3 regions of the Pseudomonas sp. GM24 genome follow, and region 1 is predicted to be linked to each of the others. Evidence: predicted binding sites of a transcription regulator. Region 1 holds the regulator's gene; each other region holds the start of a gene.

The links. Region 1 encodes sigma-54, which starts transcription at its own class of promoters, with help from an activator protein. Its sites were predicted from a motif close to ANTGGCATNNANNTTGCTNT; they were not measured.
Region 2: PMI23_RS21035 (circularly permuted type 2 ATP-grasp protein) is a predicted target of sigma-54. The motif match lies at 2,666-2,685, and genes of this name have one in related genera.
Region 3: PMI23_RS14560 (flagellar basal body rod protein FlgF) is a predicted target of sigma-54. The motif match lies at 2,911-2,930, and genes of this name have one in related genera.

The regions. Positions count from the first base shown of each region.
Region 1 covers NZ_AKJR01000069.1:15,154-20,452, reverse strand. Annotated here, with positions in the region: gene PMI23_RS10770 (HPr family phosphocarrier protein) at 1-237, opposite strand, end outside; gene rapZ (RNase adapter RapZ) at 253-1,110, opposite strand; gene ptsN (PTS IIA-like nitrogen regulatory protein PtsN) at 1,113-1,577, opposite strand; gene hpf (ribosome hibernation-promoting factor, HPF/YfiA family) at 1,590-1,898, opposite strand; gene PMI23_RS10750 (RNA polymerase factor sigma-54) at 1,972-3,465, opposite strand; gene lptB (LPS export ABC transporter ATP-binding protein) at 3,653-4,378, opposite strand; gene lptA (lipopolysaccharide transport periplasmic protein LptA) at 4,378-4,923, opposite strand; gene lptC (LPS export ABC transporter periplasmic protein LptC) at 4,910-5,299, opposite strand, start outside.
Region 2 covers NZ_AKJR01000194.1:681-5,979, reverse strand. Annotated here, with positions in the region: gene PMI23_RS21055 (PLDc N-terminal domain-containing protein) at 1-106, shown strand, start outside; gene speE (polyamine aminopropyltransferase) at 344-1,219, shown strand; gene PMI23_RS21045 (hypothetical protein) at 1,440-1,673, shown strand; gene PMI23_RS21040 (ribonuclease E inhibitor RraB) at 1,883-2,230, shown strand; gene PMI23_RS21035 (circularly permuted type 2 ATP-grasp protein) at 2,718-4,127, shown strand; gene PMI23_RS21030 (alpha-E domain-containing protein) at 4,140-5,090, shown strand; gene PMI23_RS21025 (transglutaminase family protein) at 5,087-5,299, shown strand, end outside.
Region 3 covers NZ_AKJR01000113.1:15,443-20,741, reverse strand. Annotated here, with positions in the region: gene phhA (phenylalanine 4-monooxygenase) at 1-776, opposite strand, end outside; gene PMI23_RS14565 (sigma-54-dependent phenylalanine hydroxylase transcriptional regulator PhhR) at 1,150-2,712, shown strand; gene PMI23_RS14560 (flagellar basal body rod protein FlgF) at 2,985-3,725, shown strand; gene flgG (flagellar basal-body rod protein FlgG) at 3,771-4,556, shown strand; gene flgH (flagellar basal body L-ring protein FlgH) at 4,609-5,299, shown strand, end outside.

The DNA of each region.
Region 1 (5,299 bases):
CAGCGCATCCAGGGCTTCCTGTTCCTGATGCCCTTCAGTACTCAGATAGATTTTGGTGCCCTTGCCAGCCGCCAGCATCATCATCGCCATGATGCTTTTGCCATCAATCGTGGTCTCTGGTGTACGACCCACTCTGATCGTGCAATCCGGATACTGCCCGGCCACTCCAACAAACTTGGCCGATGCGCGGGCATGCAGGCCCAGCTTGTTGATGATTTCGATTTCCAGAGCAGGCATCGCGGTGTGAATCCTTTAAGTGAGGTCGCGGTGGCGAACCTGGACGTTCTTCAGGGTTTTCTGCAGGGCCTGACCCAGGCGTTCGGTCAGGTAGACGGAGCGGTGATGCCCGCCGGTGCAGCCAATGGCAATGGTGACGTAGGCGCGGTTGCTCGCAGCGAAGCGCGGCAGCCACTTGTGCAGGTAAGTGAAAATGTCCTGGAACATTTCTTCGACCTCTGGCTGCGCCGCAAGGTACTCAGCCACCGGCGCATCGAGACCTGATTGCGCGCGCAGTTCCGGCTTCCAGTACGGATTGGGCAGGCAGCGCACATCGAATACCAGATCCGCGTCGACCGGCATGCCGCGCTTGAAGCCGAAGGACTCGACCAGAAATGCGGTCCCCGGCTCCGGCTGGTTCAGCAGGCGCAGCTTGATGCTGTCGCGCAGCTGATACAGGTTCAGATTGGTGGTGTTGATCTTCAGGTCCGCGAGGTCGGCAATCGGGCCGAGCAGGGCGGTTTCATCCTGGATCGCCTCGGCCAGCGAGCGGTTGGCGTTGCTCAGTGGATGGCGACGGCGAGTCTCGGAGAAACGCTTGAGCAGGGTTTCTTCGTCGGCGTCCAGATACAGAACGTCGCACTGGATGTGCTTTCCCCGGACATCTTCAAGCAGCTCCGGAAAGCGCGTCAGGTGGCTCGGCAGGTTGCGCGCATCGATGGACACGGCCACCAGCGGTTGCGCCAGCTCAGTGTGAATCAGCGCGCGTTCGGCCAGTTCCGGCAGCAAGCCTGCAGGAAGGTTGTCGATGCAGTAATAGCCGTTGTCCTCAAGGACATCCAGAGCCGTACTTTTACCCGAGCCGGAACGGCCGCTGACGATGATCAAGCGCATGATTAATGCCCGTTCTGCTCGTCCAGGACAACCTGATACAAGGCTTCGTTGCTCGCGGCGCTACGCAGTTTATCGCGCACGTCCTTGCGGTCGAGCATGCTGGCGATCTGACGCAGCAACTCCAGGTGCGCATCGGTGGCGGCTTCCGGGACCAGCAGTACGAACAGCAGGTCAACCGGAGCGCCATCAATGGCGTCGAAATCGATTGGCGTATCAAGGTGCATCAAGGCGCTGATAGGCGACTGGCAACCCTTGAGACGGCAGTGAGGAATGGCGATGCCGTTACCAAAACCGGTGGAGCCGAGTTTTTCACGGGCAATCAACGCCTCGAAGACATCTTGCATCTCCAGATCCGGCACTTCGCGGGCGATCAGGTTGGCAATTTGTTCGAGGGCTTTCTTTTTACTGCCGCCCGGCACGTTCACGAGGGAACGGCCGGGGGTCAGGATGGTTTCAAGTCGGATCATGGATTAGGGATGTTAACGACCGGTAGCGCCCTGAAGGAGGCTCTGGGTCTTTTCCTTATGCTTTTTGAGTTGGCGATCCAGCTTGTCGGTCAGTGAGTCGATCGCAGCATACATATCAGTATCTTCTGCGTTAGCGACCACTTCGCTGCCGGGTATATGCAAGGTGGCTTCAATTTTCTGCTTCAGCTTTTCGACGCACATCGTGACTTGCACGTTGGTGATCTTGTCGAAATGTCGCTCCAGTCGTTGGAGTTTTTCCTCGATGTAGGAACGCAGAGGTTGGGTCACTTCCAGTTGGTGTCCACTGATGTTGACTTGCATACAGCTTCTCCTTCGTTGCCAGTGCATAAAGCGGCAGGCCGAAAAGCCTGCCACTGGAACGCTGTAACGTGGCTTACATCAACCGCTTGCGTTCGCTCGAAGGCGCGATCCCGAGGGATTCGCGGTACTTGGCGACGGTGCGGCGAGCCACCTGAATGCCTTGTGCCTCCAGTAAACCAGCGATCTTGCTGTCACTCAACGGCTTTTTCTGATTTTCCGCTGCAACCAGTTTTTTGATGATCGCGCGGATCGCTGTGGACGAGCATTCGCCGCCTTCGGAGGTGCTGACGTGGCTGGAGAAAAAGTATTTCAACTCATAAATACCGCGCGGGGTATGCATGAATTTCTGTGTGGTCACCCGTGAAATCGTTGATTCGTGCATGCCGACCGCTTCGGCGATGTCATGCAGGACCAGCGGCTTCATGGCTTCGTCGCCGTACTCCAGAAAACCGCGCTGATGCTCGACGATCTGGGTGGCAACTTTCATCAGGGTTTCGTTGCGGCTCTGCAGGCTCTTGATGAACCAGCGGGCTTCCTGCAACTGATTGCGCATGAAGGTGTTGTCGGCGCTGGTGTCGGCGCGACGCACGAAACCGGCGTACTGGGCATTGACGCGCAGGCGTGGCACCGACTCCTGATTGAGCTCGACCAGCCAGCGCTCGTTGTCCTTGCGCACGATAACGTCAGGGACAACATATTCGGCTTCAGTCGACTCGATTTGCGAGCCTGGGCGCGGATTCAGGCTCTGCACCAGTTCGATGACCTGACGCAGTTCGTCTTCCTTGAGCTTCATGCGACGCATCAACTGGCTGTAGTCGCGGCCGCCGAGCAGGTCGATGTAATCGCTGACCAGACGCTTGGCTTCAGCCAGCCAAGGCGTCTTGGCTGGCAGCTGGCGCAATTGCAGCAGCAGGCATTCGCCGAGGTTGCGGGCGCCGATGCCGGCTGGTTCAAATTGTTGAATGCGGTGCAGGACGGCTTCGATTTCGTCCAGTTCGATGTCCAGTTCCGGATCGAACGCCTCGAGGATCTCTTCGAGGGTTTCATCCAGGTAGCCCTGATTGTTGATGCAATCGATCAGGGTGACGGCGATCAGGCGATCGGTGTCGGACATCGGTGCAAGGTTCAGTTGCCACAGCAGATGGCTTTGCAGGCTCTCGCCGACGGAGGTGCGTGTGGTGAAGTCCCACTCGTCATCGTCGCTGCTCGGCAGGCTGCTGGCACTGGTCTGGTAGACGTCTTCCCAGGCGGTGTCGACCGGAAGCTCGTTGGGGATGCGCTCGTTCCATTCGCCCTCCTCGAGGTTGTCCACCGTCGGGGCAGTTTCCTGATAGGACGGTTCCTGGATTTCGGTGGCGGGCTTCTGTTCGGCGTTGTCGGCCATGGGGTCGGAATTGTCGAAGTCGTCGCCTTCTTCCTGGCGTTCGAGCATCGGATTGGATTCCAGAGCCTCCTGGATTTCCTGTTGCAGATCCAGGGTCGACAATTGGAGCAGACGGATGGCCTGTTGCAGCTGCGGTGTCATCGTCAGCTGCTGGCCCATTCTCAAGACTAGCGATGGTTTCATGGCAGGGGCTTAACACCTTATTCGCCGGCGCTATGCGCCATCCACTACAGGGCGCCGAAGCGCCAAACTTAAGCAAATTATATGCCTGAAACTGAAGTGTTTGCCTAGAGCGCTGTAACAATTAAAGCGTATTAAATCCTGCTTGAATCGATACAGCGCCCGGGCGGCGCACCGGGCACTGTTGCGCTTACAGGCGGAACTCGTGGCCCAGATACACTTCCTTGACCAGATCGTTGGCCAGGATGGTTTCTGCATCGCCCTCGGCAATCAACTGACCGTCGTTGACGATGTAAGCAGTTTCGCAGATGTCCAGCGTCTCACGGACGTTGTGGTCGGTGATCAGTACACCAATGCCCTTGGCCTTGAGGTGGTGGATGATCTGCTTGATGTCGCCGACCGAAATCGGGTCGACACCGGCGAACGGTTCGTCGAGCAGGATGAATTTCGGTGCCGTTGCCAGCGCGCGAGCGATTTCCACACGGCGGCGTTCACCACCGGACAGGCTCATGCCGAGGTTGTCGCGGATGTGACTGATGTGGAATTCCTGCAGCAGGTTTTCCAGCTCTTTGCGACGGCCGGCCTTGTCGAGCTCCTGGCGGGTCTCGAGGATGGCCATGATGTTGTCGGCCACCGACAGTTTGCGGAAGATCGACGCTTCTTGCGGCAGATAGCCGATACCGGCCTTGGCACGACCGTGCATCGGCTGGTGGCTGACGTCCAGATCATCGATCAGCACGCGACCCTGATCGGCCTGTACCAGGCCGACGATCATGTAGAAGCAGGTCGTCTTGCCGGCGCCGTTCGGGCCGAGCAGGCCGACGATCTGGCCGCTGTCGATCGACAGGCTGACATCACGCACGACCTGGCGGCTTTTATAGGCCTTGGCCAGGTGCTGAGCTTTCAGAGTTGCCATTACTGGGTTTTCTCGTCGGTTTTCTTCTTCGGCTGGATCACCATGTCGATGCGCGGACGCGCCTCGGTGACCTTGCTGCCGGTAGCGCGACCGGCGCTGGCCAGTTTCTTCACGGTGTCATAGACGATTTTCTCGCCTTGCGTCGTGTTGTTGTCCTTATCGACAACCTTGGCCTTGTCGATCAGTACAACGCGGTTTTGCGCGGCGTGGTACTGGATCGTTACGCCCCAGCCCTGTACAGGCTTGGCATCACCTTGAGTCTGCAACTGTTCGAAGTAGGCGAGGTTGCCCACCGACGTCACGACATCGATATCGCCAGCCGGCGTACGGGTGATGGTCACCGTGTTGCCTTTAACGATCATCGAGCCTTGGGTGATGATCACATCACCTTTGTAGGTGGCGATGCCGTTCTTGTCATCCAGTTGGGCGTCGTCGGCCTGAATGCGGATAGGTTGCTGCTGATCGTTCGGCAGAGCCCAGGCGCTCACGCTTCCCAGTGCTGCGCCCAGACTGAGCAAAATAGGGAGGGTTTTAACGAGCCTCATACTGTCCTCTTACGTTCGATTGCAGGTGTATCCTGCTTTCCTTCAGGTACGCTTTCATTCCGACGCCAGTCGATACACCGCCAGCACCCTCGATTCTAACGGGTTGCTCGGTCTGCGCATATTCTTGCTGCGGGAACACGGTCATGCGGGTGCTGGTGATCAGAGTGCCGCGTTTTTTCTCATCGGTGCGCTGTACGCGTACCGAATCGATCAGTTCAACTTCGGTACCGCCCGAGTTCACTTCGCCGCGTTCGCTGGTCACGTGCCAAGGGAAGTCGGTGCCGCGATACATGTTCAGGTCCGGCTTTGTGACCAGGGTGACATCGGTAGCCTTGACGTGCTCGGCCTTGTCGGAGGTCATTTCATACTGCACTTT
Region 2 (5,299 bases), on a different contig from region 1:
GACCACCGGGATGAAAATCGTCTGGGTGCTGCTGATCATCCTCCTGCCAGTGCTGGGCCTGATCATCTGGGCAATCGCCGGACCACGCGGCAACGTGCGGATCTAGCCACAAACTTCGTGAGCATCCCAAAACCTGTGGGAGCTGGCTTGCCAGCGATAGGATCACTGCGGTGTCACTGATGAACCGAGTTGACCCTATCGCTGGCAAGCCAGCTCCCACAAGGATTGTGGTGGGCCGATGAAGTGAGGTTCGACCTGTCATCTTCGGCAACGTAGAATGCGCGCCTTTCCCGGGCAATCGTCCCCACGATTGACGCCCGCGCATTCATCGGAGCACTTGACCATGACCGTTACCCAAACCAGCGAGTACCTGGAAACCCTCTACGAAGGCTACGGCCAGCGTTTTCGCATGGAAAAACTGCTGCACGAAGTGCGCACCGAACACCAGCACCTGGTGATCTTCCAGAACCCGCGCATGGGCCGTGTCATGGCACTGGACGGCGTGATTCAGACCACCGAAGCCGACGAATTCATCTACCACGAAATGCTCACTCACGTGCCGATCCTCGCCCACGGTAGCGCCAAGCGTGTGCTGATCATCGGCGGCGGTGACGGCGGTATGCTGCGCGAAGTGACCAAGCACGCCGGTGTCGAGCACATCACCATGGTCGAGATCGACGGCACCGTGGTCGACATGTGCAAAGAGTTCCTGCCGAACCACTCCAGCGGCGCCTACGACGATCCACGTCTGAACCTGGTGATCGACGACGGCATGCGTTTCGTCGCCACCACCACGGAAAAATTCGACGTGATCATCTCCGACTCCACCGATCCGATCGGCCCGGGTGAAGTGCTGTTCTCGGAAAACTTCTATCAGGCCTGCCATCGTTGCCTGAACGAGGGCGGCATCCTCGTGACCCAGAACGGCACGCCGTTCATGCAGATCGACGAAGTGAAAACCACCGCCGGTCGCCTGAACAGCTTGTTCCCGGACTGGCACTTCTACCAGGCGGCCGTACCGACCTACATCGGTGGCTCGATGACTTTCGCCTGGGGCTCGACCAACCCGGCTTACCGCAAGCTGAGCCGTGAAACCCTGCAACAGCGCTTCATTGGCAGCGGTATCGTCACCCGCTACTACAACCCGGAAATCCACATCGGCGCGTTCGCCTTGCCGCAGTACGTGCTGCAGGCGATCAACAAGCCAAGCAACGACTGAATAATCGCTGCAAGTCTTTGTAGGAGTGAGCCTGCTCGCGATTACGGTTTGTCTACCAACATCAGCGTTGGATGAGAAATCGCTATCGCGAGCAGGCTCACTCCTACAGTAAATGTCGTTTTTTTCATCTTTGTCCGCTGTAATCCTTTTGAACCAACTTTCGGCGCATACAGTCGAGATAGGTGTAAGCCCATTTGCGGGTTTGATCGAGGAGGCACCGATGCAAAAGTGGAAAGTCACTTTCGTGGACGATCATGGTGAAATTGTCGATGAGGTGTTCGAGCGCGCGGAATGCCCCAGTGACGATGAGGCCGCTCGATTGATCAAGGCACGGCTTCTGCCCGTCGCCGCCGAACTGGACCTGAACGATCTGGAAGGGCGTACCGCCGATGCTGGCGTGAAAAGTCTGAAAACCCAGAACAGCATTGAAATCCGCAGCATCACTCCCATCTGACATTCTTCCTGTCACCTTTCACACCAGGCCTTGGCAGCAGCTCTAACTTGGGGCTACTCTGCAAGCGAGATCAGCGAACGGATCGCTAAGGTCTGGTCTTGTCAGCTACATGCTTGTTCCCGCGTGCAACCACGTTGCCGTAGTACTTTGGCCAAAGGCCCGGGGCGGGAATACGGAAAGTCTATCCATCTATGCGAGGGGGACGATTCATGAGCACAGCCTATCAAGAAGACATCAGCAGCAATGTTCTGCGCCGCATGAAAGAAGGCGGTTTCGATTTTTCCCGATTCCATCCCATCGAGTTCTACGCCATTTTCCCGGACGAGGAGCGGGCGCGCAGGGCGGCAGGCAAATTTCGCGGTGAATCCATCAATGCCCAGGTCAGCGTGCGTGATGACGGTGCGTGGGCGCTGGAATTAAGCAAAGTGATGTATGCGACGTATGACGATATTGGCGACTTCGAGCAGGGATTCTCTGCCGTGGTTGAACCTCTGGGCGGCATTATCGAAGGCTGGGGTGTGAAACAGGAGGTGCGCAACCGCCACCGTTTGAACTGATCTCTGGTTTCATTTGTTGAACAACGGCTGACCTTCGGGTTGGCCGTTGTCATTTCCGGCGTAAGCGAAATGCTCTGGCAAAACCCTGAAACAAGAAACCGAGGCAAAAAAAAGCCACCGGAGAGGGTGGCTAAAAGGGAAGACCGATAAGGAGAGGAAACCGGTCAGGGTTACAGCGGGGCGGGCTGCGAGGGCAGTCCAGGTCAGTTGAGCTGGCGACTTCGCGGCGCTGTGCGCGGGGAAGTTTTGCAGCGGATGCGCGGATTATCCGCAGGCAGCGCCGGGCAGTGAAATCAACTCTGACTATGCTGGTGATAGGCGATGCAGTGCGTCGCAATGAAGCGGGGGCAATCCGGTTGGGGCATTTGCCGCACAGGAATGGTGCGGTGCCTGCGGCGTGTATTTCCAACCGATTGAAATCAAAGCGTTTATGCCGATGGCACGGGCCTTGCGAAGGCCTGTATGTCCGGGTGACAAGGAGTACGGCATGATCCGCACCTATTTTGATGAGATGTACGATGCCGGCGGCCAGGTTCGCCCGCATTATCGGGAGTTCGCCCGCTGGCTGGCCGATACGCCAGACGAACTGCTGGCCCAGCGGCGACGCGAGGCCGATCTGCTGTTCCATCGCGCCGGCATCACGTTCACGCTCTATGGCGACGAGCAGGGCACTGAGCGCCTGATTCCTTTCGACACCATCCCGCGCAGCATCCCTGCCAGTGAGTGGCGGATCGTCGAGCGTGGCTGCATCCAGCGGGTCAAGGCGTTGAACATGTTCCTCGCCGACCTCTATCACGAGCAGCGCATTATCAAGGCCGGGATCATTCCCGCCGAACAGGTGCTGGCCAACGAGCAATACCAGTTGGCGATGCAAGGCCTGGATCTGCACCGCGATATCTATTCGCACATCTCCGGCGTCGATCTGGTGCGCGACGGCGACGGCACCTATTACGTGCTCGAAGACAACCTGCGTACGCCGAGCGGCGTCAGCTACATGCTCGAAGACCGCAAGATGATGATGCGCCTGTTCCCGGAGCTTTTCGCCGCCCAGCGCATCGCACCGATCGATCATTACCCGAACCTGTTGCTCGACACCCTTAAAAGCTCCAGCCCGATTGATGACCCAAGCGTGGTGGTGCTGACACCGGGGCGCTTCAACAGTGCATTCTTCGAGCACGCGTTTCTCGCGCGGGAAATGGGCGTTGAACTGGTCGAGGGTGCGGACCTGTTTGTGCGTGACGACAAGGTCTTCATGCGCACCACCGACGGCCCGAAAGCGGTGGACGTGATCTACCGCCGCCTCGACGACGCGTTCCTCGATCCGCTGGCGTTCAATCCCGACTCGATGCTCGGCGTGCCGGGGCTGCTGTCGTCCTATCGCTCTGGCAACGTGGTTCTGGCCAACGCCATCGGCACCGGTGTGGCGGACGACAAATCGGTATACCCGTTTGTCACCGACATGATCCGTTTCTACCTCGATGAAGAGCCGATCCTGAAGAACGTGCCGACCTGGCAGTGCCGCAACCCGTCTGAACTTTCCCATGTGCTGGCCAATCTTCCAGATCTGGTGGTCAAGGAAACTCAGGGGTCCGGCGGGTACGGGATGTTGGTGGGGCCGGCATCGACGAAAGCGGAAATCGATGCCTTCCGCGAACGCATCAAGGCCAAGCCCCATGCGTATATCGCGCAACCGACGCTGTCGCTGTCGACCTGTCCGACCTTTGTCGAAAACGGCATTGCGCCGCGCCATATCGACTTGCGCCCGTTTGTCTTGTCCGGGCGCGAAACCCGCGTGGTGCCCGGTGGTTTGACCCGTGTGGCACTGCGTGAAGGCTCCCTGGTGGTGAATTCCTCCCAGGGCGGCGGTACCAAGGACACCTGGGTGGTCGAGGATTGAAGGAAGCTTGCCATGTTAAGTAGAACTGCCTCGGATCTGTATTGGATGTCGCGTTACCTGGAGCGGGCGGAAAACCTCGCACGGATGCTCGACATCAGTTATTCGCTGTCGCTGATGCCGCAGGACGGTCGCGGTGACGGTCTGCACGAATTGGCCATGCCGCTGCTGATTACCGGCACCCTCGACGATTACCTGGAGCGTCACGGCGCGTTGCATGCCGAACGGCTGCTGCACTTCTTCGCCCTCGATGCGGCCAATCCGGCGAGCATCTACAGTTGCCTCGGTGCAGCGCGAGCCAGTGCGCACGCGGTTCGCGGACGCATCACGGCGGACATGTGGGAGAACATCAATGCGACGTGGCTGGAGATTCGCGGAATCGCCGAACAGGGTCTCAGTCGCTATGGCATGAGCCGTTTCTGCGAGTGGATCAAGGAACGTTCGCACCTGTTCCGTGGTGCGTCGTACGGCACAATCATGCGCAACGATGCGTTTCGTTTTATTCGTCTCGGGACGTTTATCGAGCGTGCGGACAACACCTTGCGACTGCTCGATGCCCGTTACGAAATGGCTGGCGATCAGGCCGAAGCGGTCAGCGACGGCACGGCCCACGCCTATTACCAGTGGAGTGCCTTGCTGCGTGCCTTGTCGTCATTCGAGGCCTACACCGAAATCTACCGCGATGCGCCGGGCGCCAGACATGTCGCCGAGTTGCTGCTGTTGCGTGCCGACGTACCGCGTTCACTGCGTGCCTGCACCGAAGAGATCGATCAGATCCTCGCGCAACTGCCCGGCGCCAATGGCCGTCCGGCTCAACGTCTGGCGGCAGAGATGGATGCGCGTCTGCGCTACACCGGCATCAACGAAATTCTCGAGGAAGGCCTGCACGCCTGGCTGACCGAATTCATCCCGCTGGTGCGCCAGTTGGGTAACGCCATTCACAGTTCCTACCTGGAGGCTGCATGAGACTTTCCATTAGCCACGAGACCACCTATCACTACGAAGATCAGGTGCGGGCGAGCATCCAGTACCTGCGACTGACCCCCCACGACAGCGAGCGTCAGCACGTGTTGAGCTGGCAACTCGATCTGCCGCGCCCGGTGCGCGCGCAGCTCGATCCGTTCGGCAATATTCTGCACGTGCTGACCATGGACGAGCCGCACGAAGCGATCATC
Region 3 (5,299 bases), on a different contig from region 1:
TTCGGCGGAAATTTCGGTGCATGCAGACCCAGCTGCATGCCTTGGCGAACCATGGCCATGATGTCTTCATGGGCCACATCGAACAGACGCTTGAGGTTCGGCAGGACAAAGTACAGCGGTTGCAGGATGTCGATGCGATACGGCGTGCGCATGGCTTCGAGCGGATCGAAGGCTTGATGCTCAGGCTCGTCCGACAGCGAGTAAACGGTTTCTTTCGGTGAGGACAGGATGCCGCCGCCGTAGATGCGTTTGCCTTGTGGGGTGTCGACCAGGCCGAACTCGATGGTCATCCAGTACAGACGCGCTAGATAAACGCGTTCTTCCTTGGTGGCCTGCAAACCGAGTTTGCCGTAGGTGTGGGTGAATTCGGCGAAATACGGGTTGGTCAGCAGCGGGCAGTGACCAAAGATCTCGTGGAAAATATCCGGCTCTTGCAGGTAGTCCAGCTCTTCGCGGGTACGAATGAATGTAGCGACCGGAAATTGCTTGCTGGCCAGCAGTTCAAAAAACGTCTGGAAGGGGATCAGCGCCGGAACGCGGGCGACCTGCCAACCGGTGGTCTCGCCGAGCACCTTGTTGATCTCGCCGAGTTGCGGAATGCGGTCGTGGGGCAGACCGAGTTTTTCGATACCGTCCAGGTATTCCTGGCAGGCACGCCCTTCGATCACTTTTAGCTGGCGAGTGATCAGCGTGTTCCACACCGCATGTTCTTCGGCGGGGTAGTCGATAAAACCTTGCGCATCGGGCTCGCGGGCCACGTATTGCGTCTGCTTCATACTGCTCTCCTGCTAGGGGAATTCGTTCTTGTTATGTCCAGCGATGGATTCAGAATTACCTGAGAGCGGGTTGATGTGCAGCAGGTTGAATGGCCTGCGCGTAGGAAATTTCTCTTTAATTCGTAAAGTTATCGTTACGGTTTGACGGATATCTCGCTTTTACGGTGATTCACGGGTTTGAAAAGGCCGATGGCTGTCACATAATCTTGACAACTATCTGCGTGCCACCATAGAAAAGTCTGGCGCGGTCCCCTGTAGGAATGAGCCTGCTCGCGATAGCGGTGTATCAGTCAGCATCAATATCAACTGACCCAAAGCCATCGCGAGCAGGCTCACTCCTACAGGTTTCTCATCGTTTATTCGGGCGATTTATATGCGCATCAAAGTCCACTGCCAGAACCGCATCGGCATCCTGCGCGACATTCTCAACCTGCTGGTTGCCTACGGCATCAACGTCGCGCGCGGCGAGGTCGGTGGCGAGCATGGCAATGCGATCTACCTGCACTGTCCGAACCTGATCAATATTCAGTTTCAAGCGCTGCGCCCCAAGTTCGAAGCGATCGCCGGGGTGTTTGGCGTCAAGCGGGTAGGGCTGATGCCCAGCGAGCGGCGGCACATGGAGTTGAATGCGCTGCTCGGCGCACTGGAGTTTCCGGTGTTGTCGATCGACATGGGTGGCTCGATCGTCGCGGCCAACCGCGCGGCGGCGCAGTTGCTCGGTGTGCGCGTTGATGAGGTGCCGGGGATTCCGTTGTCGCGCTACGCCGAAGATTTCGACTTGCCGGAACTGGTGCGCGCGAATAAATCGCGAATCAATGGCATGCGGGTCAAGGTCAAGGGCGATATCTTTCTGGCCGACATCGCACCGCTGCAATCGGAGCACGACGACAGTGAAGCGATGGCCGGTGCCGTGCTGACCTTGCATCGCGCCGACCGCGTTGGCGAGCGCATCTACAACGTGCGCAAGCAAGAGTTGCGTGGCTTCGACAGCATCTTCCAGAGTTCGAAAGTCATGGCCGCCGTGGTGCGGGAAGCGCGGCGTATGGCACCACTGGATGCGCCGCTATTGATTGAAGGCGAAACCGGCACCGGTAAGGAGTTGCTGGCGCGTGCCTGCCACCTCGCCAGTCCGCGCGGGCAGTCGCCGTTGATGGCGCTTAACTGCGCCGGCCTGCCCGAGTCGATGGCCGAGACCGAGTTGTTCGGTTATGGCCCGGGTGCGTTCGAAGGCGCGCGCGCTGAGGGCAAGCTTGGGCTATTGGAGTTGACCGCGGGCGGCACATTGTTTCTCGACGGCGTCGGTGAAATGAGCCCGCGCTTGCAGGTGAAGTTGCTGCGCTTTCTACAGGACGGTTGCTTCCGACGGGTCGGCAGTGATGAAGAGGTTTATCTGGATGTGCGGGTGATCTGCGCCACCCAGGTGGACTTGTCTGAGCTGTGCGCACGCGGTGAGTTTCGCCAGGATTTGTATCACCGCTTGAACGTGCTCTCCTTACACATCCCGCCGCTGCGCGAATGCCTCGACGGGTTAACCCCACTGGTAGAGCATTTTCTTGATCAGGCCAGTCGGCAGATCGGCTGCTCGCTGCCGAAACTGGCGCCGGCGGCGATGGATCGCCTCAGTCATTACCACTGGCCGGGCAACGTGCGGCAGTTGGAAAACGTTTTGTTCCAGGCAGTTTCACTGTGCGATGGCGGCACGGTGAAAGCTGAGCATATTCGTCTGCCGGATTACGGCGTGCGTCAGCCGCTTGGCGATTTCTCGCTGGAGGGTGGGCTGGACGAGATTGTCGGGCGCTTCGAGAAAGCAGTGCTGGAGCGGCTGTATTCCGAGCATCCGAGCAGTCGGCAGTTGGGTAAGCGGCTGGGGGTTTCGCACACCACGATTGCCAACAAACTGCGTGAATATGAGGTCGGCAAAGATCCCGAAGCTTAAGATCAAAAGATCGCAGCCTTCGGCAGCTCCTACAGGAATACGCATTTCAAATGTAGGAGCTGCGGCACGCTGCGATCTTTTGATCTTTTGCCGCCAAGCGGCATAACACCGCCGGTTTTTCGACTTCGATACATTTCAAATTTCCTCTCGCCATCCCTCAAGTCCTTTGTTTACCGGGCCTTTGTGCGCCAGAAAAAAGTTGGTCTGCAAATTGCTTATGGCTCAGCAGTACAGCGGTGGGCGGCAAACGTCCGGCATGCAGAGGAAAGAGTGTGGACAAGTACCTTTATGTGGCAATGACCGGCGCCAGCCAGAATGCGCTGGCGCAAAAGGCGCATGCCAACAACCTGGCGAACATCTCCACCAACGGTTTTCAGCGCGACCTGGAGCAGGCGCGTTCGATGCCGGTGTTCGGTGACAGCTTTCCGGCGCGTGCGTTTGCCATGAGCGAACGGCCCGCCACCGACTTCACCCCGGGCTCGCTGGTGCAGACCGGCCGCGACCTTGACGTCGCGGTGACCGGCAACGGTTTCATTGCCGTACAGAACCCTAACGGCGGCGAAAGCTACGTGCGCACCGGCAGCCTCAATGTCGACGCCCTCGGCGTGCTGCGCGCCGGCAACGGCATGCCGGTGATCGGCAACGGCGGTCCGATCGCCGTGCCGCCCGAGCAGCAGATCGAAGTCGGTGAAGACGGCACCATCAGTATTCGTGCGATGGGCGAAGGCCCGCGCGTCATGGCGGAAGTCGACCGGATCAAACTGGTCAACCCGGACATCAAGAACATGAACAAGGGCCTCGACGGCTCGATCTACACCAAGGACGGCCAGCCTGCGCCGGCCGATGCCAACGTCAAGCTGGTGTCGGGTTTCCTTGAGTCGAGCAACGTCAACGCCGTTGAAGAGATGACCTCGGTGCTGGCCTTGGCCAAGCAGTTCGAGTTGCACGTCAAAATGATGAACACCGCCAAAGACGACGACCAGGCCATGGCTCGGGTCTTGCAGATCAGCTAATTATCAGAACGTCGCGCCGTAAAACAGGCGCACGAGGAGAATCGAATGCTTCCGGCTCTATGGGTTGCCAAAACCGGTCTGTCCGCCCAGGACACCAACCTGACCACCATTTCCAACAACCTGGCAAACGTGTCGACCACGGGTTTCAAACGTGATCGCGCCGAGTTCCAGGACTTGCTCTATCAGATCAAGCGTCAACCAGGCGCTCAGTCGACCCAGGACAGCGAACTGCCGTCGGGTCTGCAACTGGGTACCGGTGTGCGCATTGTCGGCACCCAGAAAAACTTCACCGCCGGCAGCCTGCAAACCACCGAGCAGCCGCTGGACATGGCTATCGACGGTCGCGGTTTCTTCCAGATTCTGCAGCCGGACGGCACCACGTCGTACACCCGTGACGGTACCTTCCACCTCGATTCCAATGGCCAGATTGTTAACGCCAGTGGTTTCGCTCTGGAACCGGCCATTGTCATTCCGAACGATGCCCAGACCTTCACCGTCGGCCGTGACGGCACGGTGTCCATCACTGTCGCTGGCAACGCCGCGTCGCAGGTGATCGGCAACCTGCAAACCGCCGACTTCATCAACCCGGCCGGTCTGCAAGCCGTGGGCAACAACCTGTTCCTGGAAACTGCCGCTTCCGGCGCGCCGCAAGTCGGCACCCCGGGTCTGGCCGGTTTCGGTACCACCCTGCAGAACACCCTGGAAACCTCCAACGTCAGCACCGTTGAAGAGATGGTCAACATGATCACCACTCAGCGCGCTTACGAGATGAACTCCAAGGTGATCTCCACCGCTGACCAGATGCTCTCGTTCGTAACGCAGAATCTGTAATCAAGTCTATGAGGCGGCCATGAGGTCGCCTGCAACACCGTGAGGTAGGGTCATGAATCGCTTTGTATCTGTTCTGGCATTGAGTGGGGTCGTCTCGCTCGCGGGCTGCGTCGCCCCGACGCCCAAGCCCAATGACCCTTACTACGCCCCGGTGTTGCCGCGCACACCGTTGCCGGCTGCGGCCAACAACGGCTCGATTTATCAGGCTGGCTTCGAGCAGAACCTGTACAGCGATCGCAAGGCTTTCCGGGTCGGTGACATCATCACCATCACCCTGAACGAGCGCACACAGGCGAGCAAGAACGCCAACTCGCAGATGGACAAGAACAGCGATAACAGTGTCGGTCTGACTTCGTTGTTCGGCTCCAGCCTGACCACCAACAACCCGATTGGTGGCGGTGACCTGAGTCTGAACGCCGGCTATAGCGCTGACCGTTCGACCAAGGGCGACGCCAAGTCCGGGCAGAGCAACAGCCTGACCGGTTCGATCACCGTAACCGTCGCTGACGTGCTGCCCAACGGCATCATCGCCGTGCGCGGCGAGAAGTGGCTGACACTGAACACCGGTGACGAACTGGTGCGCATCGCCGGCCTGGTGCGCGCCGATGACATCGCCACGGACAACACCGTGTCGTCGACCCGGGTCGCCGATGCACGCATCACCTACTCGGGTACCGGCGCATTTGCCGATACGAGTCAGCCAGGCTGGTTCGACCGTTTCTTCCTCAGCCCGCTGTTCCCTT